Regions from separate parts of the Mesorhizobium onobrychidis genome, predicted to be linked through region 2. Evidence: predicted binding sites of a transcription regulator. Region 2 holds the regulator's gene; the other holds the start of a gene.
The links. The regulator PhoB, encoded in region 2, activates phosphate uptake and scavenging genes when phosphate is short. The targets are predictions, from matches to a motif close to TGTCATNNANCTGTCAT.
Positions count from the first base shown of each region.

Region 1: the regulator PhoB is predicted to act here: its motif matches at 1,345-1,361, upstream of pstS (phosphate ABC transporter substrate-binding protein PstS).

Region 1 covers NZ_CP062229.1:3,068,733-3,072,944, forward strand. Annotated here, with positions in the region: gene IHQ72_RS15255 (2OG-Fe(II) oxygenase) at 398-1,138, shown strand; gene pstS (phosphate ABC transporter substrate-binding protein PstS) at 1,486-2,580, shown strand; gene IHQ72_RS15265 (Na/Pi cotransporter family protein) at 2,668-4,212, shown strand, end outside.
Region 2 covers NZ_CP062229.1:1,377,218-1,381,429, reverse strand. Annotated here, with positions in the region: gene xylF (D-xylose ABC transporter substrate-binding protein) at 1-299, opposite strand, end outside; gene IHQ72_RS06725 (ROK family protein) at 568-1,815, shown strand; gene phoB (phosphate regulon transcriptional regulator PhoB) at 2,023-2,712, opposite strand; gene phoU (phosphate signaling complex protein PhoU) at 2,729-3,436, opposite strand; gene pstB (phosphate ABC transporter ATP-binding protein PstB) at 3,475-4,212, opposite strand, start outside.

The DNA.
Region 1 (4,212 bases), 1.7 Mb from region 2:
GACAGAGGGGTGGGACGGATCACGGCTTTATTCCAGCTCGGGTTCCTCGCCCCCACGAAGGTGGGGAGAGGTGGCTCGGCGAAGCCGAGACGGAGAGGGGGGAACCGCGCCCTACGAAAGCCCCCTCTCCGGCCGCGGAGCCTGTCCTCGGGCTTGCCGAAGGCAAGACCCGTGGGCGGCCACCTCTCCCCCGCTTCGCGGTGGGCGAGGAACCCAGGTCTTGAGAGGCCGGCAACGCCCCCTCCGCCCTGCCGGGCATCTCCCCCGCAAAAGTCCTCAAGGGGAGATCGGCAGCTTCAACCTTGTGCCTAACCCCATTGGCATGAAACGGGTGGTTTGCGTGCGCTGCTTCACCCATCTGATTGCAGAAGCCGATGAAGCCAGAGGAGGCAGAGCCATGACCATACACACGGTTCCAGAAGCAGCGGTCCGATCGGCGGAAGCGCGGGTCTCCAAATATGACTGGCAGGCGCTGGCCGAGGAGATGAGCGGCTATGGCTGCGCCGTGATGGAAAAGCTGCTGACACCGGAAGAATGCCGGGAGATCGCCGGGCTCTATCCCGACGAAAGTCATTTCCGCAGCCACGTCCACATGGCGCGGCATGGCTTCGGCAAGGGCGAGTACCGCTATTTCCGCTATCCCTTGCCCGAACTGATCGGCGGCTTGCGCACCGCGCTCTATCCGCGCCTGGCCGCGGTCGCCAACGACTGGAACGAACGCATGGGCGTCGCCCAGCGCTACCCGGACGAACACGCCGCGTTCCTTAAGCAATGCCACGAGCAGGGCCAGACGCGGCCGACGCCGCTCCTGCTGCAATACATTGCCGGCGACTTCAACTGCCTGCATCAGGATCTCTACGGCGATCTTGCCTTCCCGCTGCAGGTGGCGATCCTGCTGTCCGAACCGGATAAGGATTTCATCGGTGGCGAGTTCGTGCTGACCGAACAGCGTCCGCGCATGCAGAGCCGGGCCGAGGTGGTGCCGCTGCGCCAGGGCGACGCGGTCGCCTTCGCGGTCCACAATCGTCCGGTCCAGGGCAGCAAAGGCAGCTACCGCGTCAATCTCAGGCACGGCGTCAGCCGGCTTCGCTCCGGCATGCGCCACACCGTCGGCATCATCTTCCACGACGCGAAGTAAGGCTGTCGTAGACTCGAGTGGGGCTGCAGCTCAGGCCTAAAACATTGCCCGTTCATCGGCGATTTGATGGCGTGCCTTGCCCTTGGCAAGGTCGCCGAGCTGCAATTGGCCGATCGCGCACGAGCCGCGGGCTTGCCGAACAATTCTTCAGGCAACCGCGGCAATCGCAGAAAATCCGAATAAAAAGTTTCACCGACAAAGATCTTTGTCATCCAATCGTTAACCAAGGTTCATACGATGAGCGATGTTGTTTCTCTGCCGGCGTTCGTTCGCCGGGCGGATGACTGTTGATGTCTGCCAAGACTGAAAAGTAGCTATTCGTTTGTGCAGTATAGTCGGGGGTCGCCATGATGTTTCCAGCAGGCTTTGCGTCACTAGGGCGCAAATGGGCGAAAATAGCGGAATCAAGTGGCGCCATCACGCTGGCTGTTGCCTTGATGATCGGGGCCGCTGCACAGGCCGAGCCTATTCGCGGCGCCGGATCGACACTGGCTGCCCCGATCATCGGCAAATGGGCAACGGCCTACGAGAACGCCCGCGCCGATGGCGGCGACTATATCTCGCCCGATTGGCAGGTCGACTATGAAATCGTCGGCTCGCTCGCCGGCGTCCTGCGTCTCGATCAGCCGGACATGGACTTTGCCGCGACGGATGCGCCGATCGACGCCGCCGAACTTAGGAAAGCCGGCCGCCAGCAGTTTCCGATCGTGATGGGCGCCATCGCCGTCGTCATCAATCTCGACGGCATTGGCCCGGGAAGCCTTCGCCTGACGGGGCGGCTTCTGGCCGACATCTATCTGGGCAAGATCCAGTCGTGGTCCGATCCGGCGATCAAGGCGGCGAATCCGGACCTGACGCTCCCCGATCTCAGGATCAGCGTTCTTCACCGCAAGGATGGTTCCGGCTCGACCTTTGTCTTCACGGAATATCTGTCGGCGGTCAGCGAGGAGTGGAAGACCAAATACGGCGCCAATACACTGATTTCGTGGCCGCTCGGCGCCGACGCGGAAGGCACACAGAACCTCATTCGAGCGGTGCATGACACGAAAGGCGCGATCGCCTATGCCGAATCCGGTCAGGCCCAGCGCGCCAGTCTTTCCTACGCGCTGATCGAGAACAAATCCGGCAAATTCGTCAAGCCGGAGCCGGAGGGCGTGCAGGCTGCCGCGACATCGATCGACTGGGCGCAAACGACCGATTTCTTCGCTTCGCTGACCGATCGAGACGGCGACGCCGCCTATCCGATCAGCACGGCGGTGTTCGCGGTCGTTCAGGTCTCGGGCCGTTCGGAACATCGCTATCGCCGCGTGCACGACCTTTTCCGGCTCGCCTTCGCACAAGGTGCGGGCGACGCCGCCGCACTCGGCTATGTGCCGCTGCCGAAGACGCTCGTCGATCAGGTCGAACAATACTGGGCAAGGCAAGAGCCCGTCGGAAACTGAGCGGAAGAGCCAGGCTACTGCTTCGCGCAGCACCTGAACTGAACGTCATATCGCGCCGTGGTGACGGCTTGTTGGGGACTGCGTGACATGGACATAGATATCTTTAAGGACATCCTCGTGCCGGTGATCGGCGGGTTGGGCATCTTCATGCTTGGCCTCGACTTCATGGCAAACGGCATCCAGGCGCTTTCGGTCAACCGGATGCGCGCCTTTCTCGCCAAGGCTGCCGGAACGCCGATCAAGGGCGTGCTGGCGGGAACATTGATCACCGGCGTCATCCAGTCGTCGACGGCGATGAGCGTCATGGTCGTCGGCCTGGTCAATGCCGGCGTCATCGCGCTTCGACCGGCGATCAGCGTGATCATGGGCGCCAATATCGGCACCACGCTCGGCAACGGGCTCATCGCCCTGCCGCTCGGTCCGCTCGGGTTGATCCTGGCCGGCGTGTTCTCGCTGGTCTACTGCTTCGCCAAAAGCGAAAAGGTCAAGAACATAGCGCTCGCCTGCATGGGCTTCGCGCTGATCTTCTATGGCCTCAACCTGATGACCGGCGGCCTGCGTCCGCTTCGCAACCTGCCCGAAGTGATGGCGCTGCTGCAAACCCTCACGGCCGACTCCTACCTCAACCTGCTCAAATGCGTGTTCATCGCCGCTGGCGTGACCGCTATGATCCATTCGTCCTCGGCGACGATCGGCATTGTGATGGGCCTTGGCGCCGCCGGCATCCTCGACTGGACGACCGCCGTCGCCTTCTCGCTCGGCGCCGATCTCGGCACCACGATCACCTCGTGGATGGCTTCGCTCAATCTCTCGAAGAATGCCAAGCGGACCGCTTACGCGCACATCTCGTTCAACATCATCGGCGTGTGCATCACCATCCCGCTGTTCTTCGTCTCCATGCAGGTCCTGGAGTGGGCCATGCAGTTCTTCGGCGGCGATCCCGCCATTCCGGTGATCGTCGACGGCAAGGAGACCTTTCCCCTGGTGCCGGTGGCGGTCGGCCTTTACTCGACGTTCTTCAACATCTTCAACACGCTGTTGCTGTTCCCGTTCATCGGTGTGTTCGAGCGGGTTCTATCGCGTGTCGGCCGCACGGATGCCGAGGATGCCGAGGATTTCTCGACACCGAGATTCCTCGACCGCAAGCTGGCCGGCGATTTTGCCAAGGCGGTTCCCGCCGTTCAGCAGGAGACGGCCCGTCACCTCCAGGCCGGCGCCATGTTCCTCGACATCGCACGCTCATCCAAGAAGGCGCCGTCGGATCCGGGCGAGCACTATCTCGCAACCGACATCCTCAGCCGCGATATCCGTGCCTACACCGCCGAGCTGATTAAGGAGGATTTGCCGTACGACCAGCTCGACCTGATCGCCAGCCTGATCGAGGAGGCCGACTTCACGGCCGCCCTGACGGAATCCATGCATCAGGTGGCGCGCCGCGTGCGGCGCGAGAAATTCAGCGGTCCGGCGCAGGCGATCGTCGACGTCGCGCTGAGCAAGCTCGATGCTTCGCTGCGGGAGATCTTGCCGACTTACGGCATCTCCGACCCGAATCTGCCGGCCGGGCATGTCAATCTTCCGGAGGTCGAGGAACTGCGCGCCCGCACGCTGGCGCTCGGGCCGAATGCGGGCGCC
Region 2 (4,212 bases):
ACCGCCGGCCCAATGGCCGAGGCATCCTGCGCAAGGATGATCAGCGCGTTGGCGCCCTGCGAGATCAGGCTCTCGACATCGGTCAGCTGCTTGCCGGGATTGGACTGTGCATCGGCGGAAATATACTTGTCGCCGGCGGCCTCGATCGCCGTCCTCATGGCGGCTTCGTCGGTCTTCCAACGCTCTTCCTGGAAGTTCGACCACGAAACGCCAATGACCTTGTCCTTGGCCTGCGCGGCCGATGCGAGCGTCAGCGACATGGCTACCCCCGCCAGAATGGCGGCTGCGAATCTCTTCATGATTTTCCTCCCTGCGCCGCGTACGGCGCGCCCACACTGGCCCGAAGGCCGGCACAAGAGGCCCTATTTTTTCGAGCCCCGAAAAAATACTGGTCCAACGCCGAAGCGCTGTCAACATCAATTCTGATGGATTTTGATGCTCCTGCCGAATTTTTTCGAGCCTCGGAATAAACAATGACAGGGCCTTCTGCTTCTGCCAGTATTTGTCTGATATTACCGACGGCTTCCGATTCATGAGCGGCCGCGGCAATAGGGAGGAAGCAAAAGAATGTCGGTTGGAATTCGTCATGACGATTTGCGCCGGCGCAACCGGGCGATGGTGATTTCGGCCATACGGCGCGCAGGCCAGCCGTCGCGGACCGAGATCGCCGCGACCACCGGCCTCAGCCATTCGACCATATCGGCGATCTCTTCCGACCTGATCCAAGAAGGCATCCTAACCGAGAGCAAGGCCAGCGAGACCACTTCGCTGAAACGCGGCCGGCCGCAGGTCGGGCTCAGCCTCAATCCGGAAGCCGCTGCGGTGTTGGCCGTCGTGTTGTCGCTGAATTTCCTGTCGGTCGCCGTCATCGATTATGCCGGACAGGTGGTCGCCGAGGAACAGCGCCGGCTGGACACGCTGACCATGTCGCGCGACGAGCTGATCGACGAATGTGTCGCCATTGTCCGGCGCCGGCTCGAAGACCCCGACCTCGATGTCCAAAGCGTCGCCCGCATCGCGCTGGCGATCCAGGGGATCACCGATTCCCATGCGCGCGCCATGTTGTGGTCGCCGATCACGCCGCAGACGAACATCGCCTTCGCCGACATTCTGGAACGCGAGTTCGGCATTCCGGCCATCATGGAGAACGACTGCAACATGATGGCCGTGGCGCTGCGCTGGCGCGACCCGGATCGTTACCGCGACGATTTCATCGCCATCCTGCTCTCGCACGGCATCGGTATGGGGCTGGTGCTGAAAGGCGAACTGTTCACCGGCACCCATTCCTCGGGCGGCGAATTCGGCCACATGATCCATCGGCCGGGCGGCGCGCTCTGTCGCTGCGGGCGGCGCGGCTGCGTCGAGGCCTATGCCGGCAACTATGCTATCTGGCGCAACGCAAGGCAATTGAGCGAGAACGCCGAGCCGGTCGCCGACGTCAGCGACGCCGAGATGCGGGCACTGGCGGCCCGGGCGCGCGAGACGGACGGACCGGAACGCGAAGCCTACCGCAAGGCCGGCGAAGCGCTCGGCTTCGGGCTCGGCAGCCTGTTCGCGCTGATCGATCCGGCGCCGGTCGCCATGGTCGGCGCCAGCGCTGCCGCCTTCGACCTGATCGAGCCGGCCCTGCGCGAGGCCATAGCCCAGACCGCCGGCGGCCAGCATTCGGGTTCGATTTCCTTCGACACCGAGCCAAACGAGCTGCCGCTGATCCGCGAAGGCTGCGCGATGCGGGCGCTGAGCTTCGTCGACCAGGAGATTTTCGCGCCGGGCGCGCAAGGAAGGTCCGGCACGATCAGGAAGGACGTGGCCTGAGTCCGAAAGGCAAGGAACAAAGGCGGATTGCGACTTGGGGATGTCTTGAGATTCAGGTCAGTCCGCGCCGGGCTCGAAGACGGGCGCGAAGCGACCGGACTGGGCGGGTTCCGAAAACCGGAACGGAGCGTACTTTGGGTACGTGAGTACCGGAAGCGCAGGAAATCGCCATTCGCAGGCCGGCATCACCCGAATATCAGCACATCCCTAGTCTTCCCTGATCGCATAGCCCGCGCCGCGGATGGTGCGGATGACATCGGGCATGCGACCATTGTTGACCGCCTTGCGCAACCGTCCGACATGGACGTCCACCGTGCGCTCGTCGATGTAGATCGTCTCGCCCCAGACATTGTCGAGCAACTGGCTGCGCGAGAAGACCCGACCCGGGTGCCGCATCATGAATTCGAGCAGCCGGAATTCGGTCGGCCCGAGCCGGATCTCGCTCTTCTTGCGATAGACCCTGTGCGATTCGCGATCGAGCACGATGTCGCCGACCTTAAGCACGCTGGACAGCACTTCGGGCTTGGCGCGGCGCAGCAGCGCCTTGACCCTGGCCATGAATTCCGGCGTCGAGAACGGCTTGACCAGATAGTCGTCGGCTCCGGTGGAAAGGCCGCGCACCCGGTCGCTCTCCTCACCGCGCGCGGTAAGCATGATGATCGGCAGCCGCTCAGTTTCGGGACGCACCCGAAGGCGCCTGCAAAGTTCGATGCCGGAAACCGCCGGCACCATCCAGTCGAGCACCAGGAGATCGGGCACGTTTTCCTGCAGCCGGATTTCGGCCTCGTCGCCGCGCGTCACCACCTCGACCTGATAACCTTCGGATTCCAGATTGTAACGGAGGAGGACGCCCAGCGGCTCTTCATCCTCCACCACCATGATGCGCGGCGCGATCATCGGCCGGTCACTCCTGTCATGTCGCCGGCGCCGACATCGTCGTTTCGTCTAGCTTCGGGCGATCCGCCGGCAATTGCTGCCCGGTCACGACAAAGTAGGCGTTTTCGGCGATGTTGGTGACATGATCGCCGATACGCTCGAGATTCTTGGCGCAGAACAGAAGATGCGTGCAGGCGGTGATGTTGCGCGGATCCTCCATCATGTAGGTCAGGAGTTCGCGAAAAACCGCCGTGTATTTCACGTCGATCTTCTGGTCGTCGGCGCGCAGTTCTTTCAACGCGCCGGCATTACGCGACACATAGTGCTCGACCACGCCGCGAAGCTGCACAAGAACGAGATCCGCCATCGCGTCGATACCGTGCGAGAGATTACGCGGCGTGGCGCTCTGCCCGACTGCGCTGACCCGCTTGGCTATGTTCTTGGCCAGGTCGCCGATGCGCTCGAGATCGCCGGCCATGCGGATTGCGCCAACCACTGCGCGCAGATCTTGCGCCATCGGCTGCCGCTTGGCGATCAGCGTGATCGCACTATCGTCGAGTTCGCGCTGCCGGGCATCCATGATGGCGTCGTCCGAGACGACGCGCTGCGCCATCGCATTGTCTGATGCAAGCAACGCGCGGATCGAGGCTGCGACCATCGCGGCGGCGAGCTCGTCCATATCGCGGATCAGCCTGTCGATGTGCTCCAGTTCCTCGTCGAAAGACGCGACGGTGTGTTCACCCATGATACTGTCCTCGTGTTCGAAATTCGCCGCCGGACCGCTCAGCCGAACCGGCCGGTGATGTAGTCCTGGGTGCGCTTGTCGTCGGGGTTGGTGAACATCTTGTCGGTCGCGCCCTCCTCGACCAGATAGCCGAGATGGAACATCGCCGTGCGTTGCGACACGCGCGCTGCCTGCTGCATCGAATGAGTGACGATGACGATCGTGTAGTTCTGGCGCAGTTCGTCAATCAGTTCCTCGACGCGGGCGGTGGCGATCGGATCGAGCGCCGAACAGGGCTCGTCCATCAGGATCACTTCCGGCGACACGGCGATGGCGCGCGCGATGCACAGGCGCTGCTGCTGTCCGCCGGAGAGACCGGTGCCCGACTCGAGCAGGCGATCCTTGACCTCGTTGAACAGACCGGCGTTCTTCAGGCTCGATTCAACGATGCCGTCCAACTCGGCCTTGCTCCTGGCGAGGCCGTGAATGCGCGGACCGTAAGCGACGTTTTCATAGATCGACTTGGGAAACGGGTTCGGCTTCTGGAATACCATGCCGACGCGAGCTCGCAGCTCGACGACATCGATTTTCGGGTCGTAGACATCCTCGCCGTCGAGTGTGATCTTGCCGCTCACTCGCGCGATATCGATGGTGTCGTTCATTCGGTTCAGGCAACGCAGGAAGGTCGACTTGCCACAGCCCGATGGGCCGATCAACGCCGTCACCTGGTTCTCGCGGACATCGAGATCCACGTCGAACAGAGCTCGCTTCTCGCCGTAATGAACAGAGACCTTGTC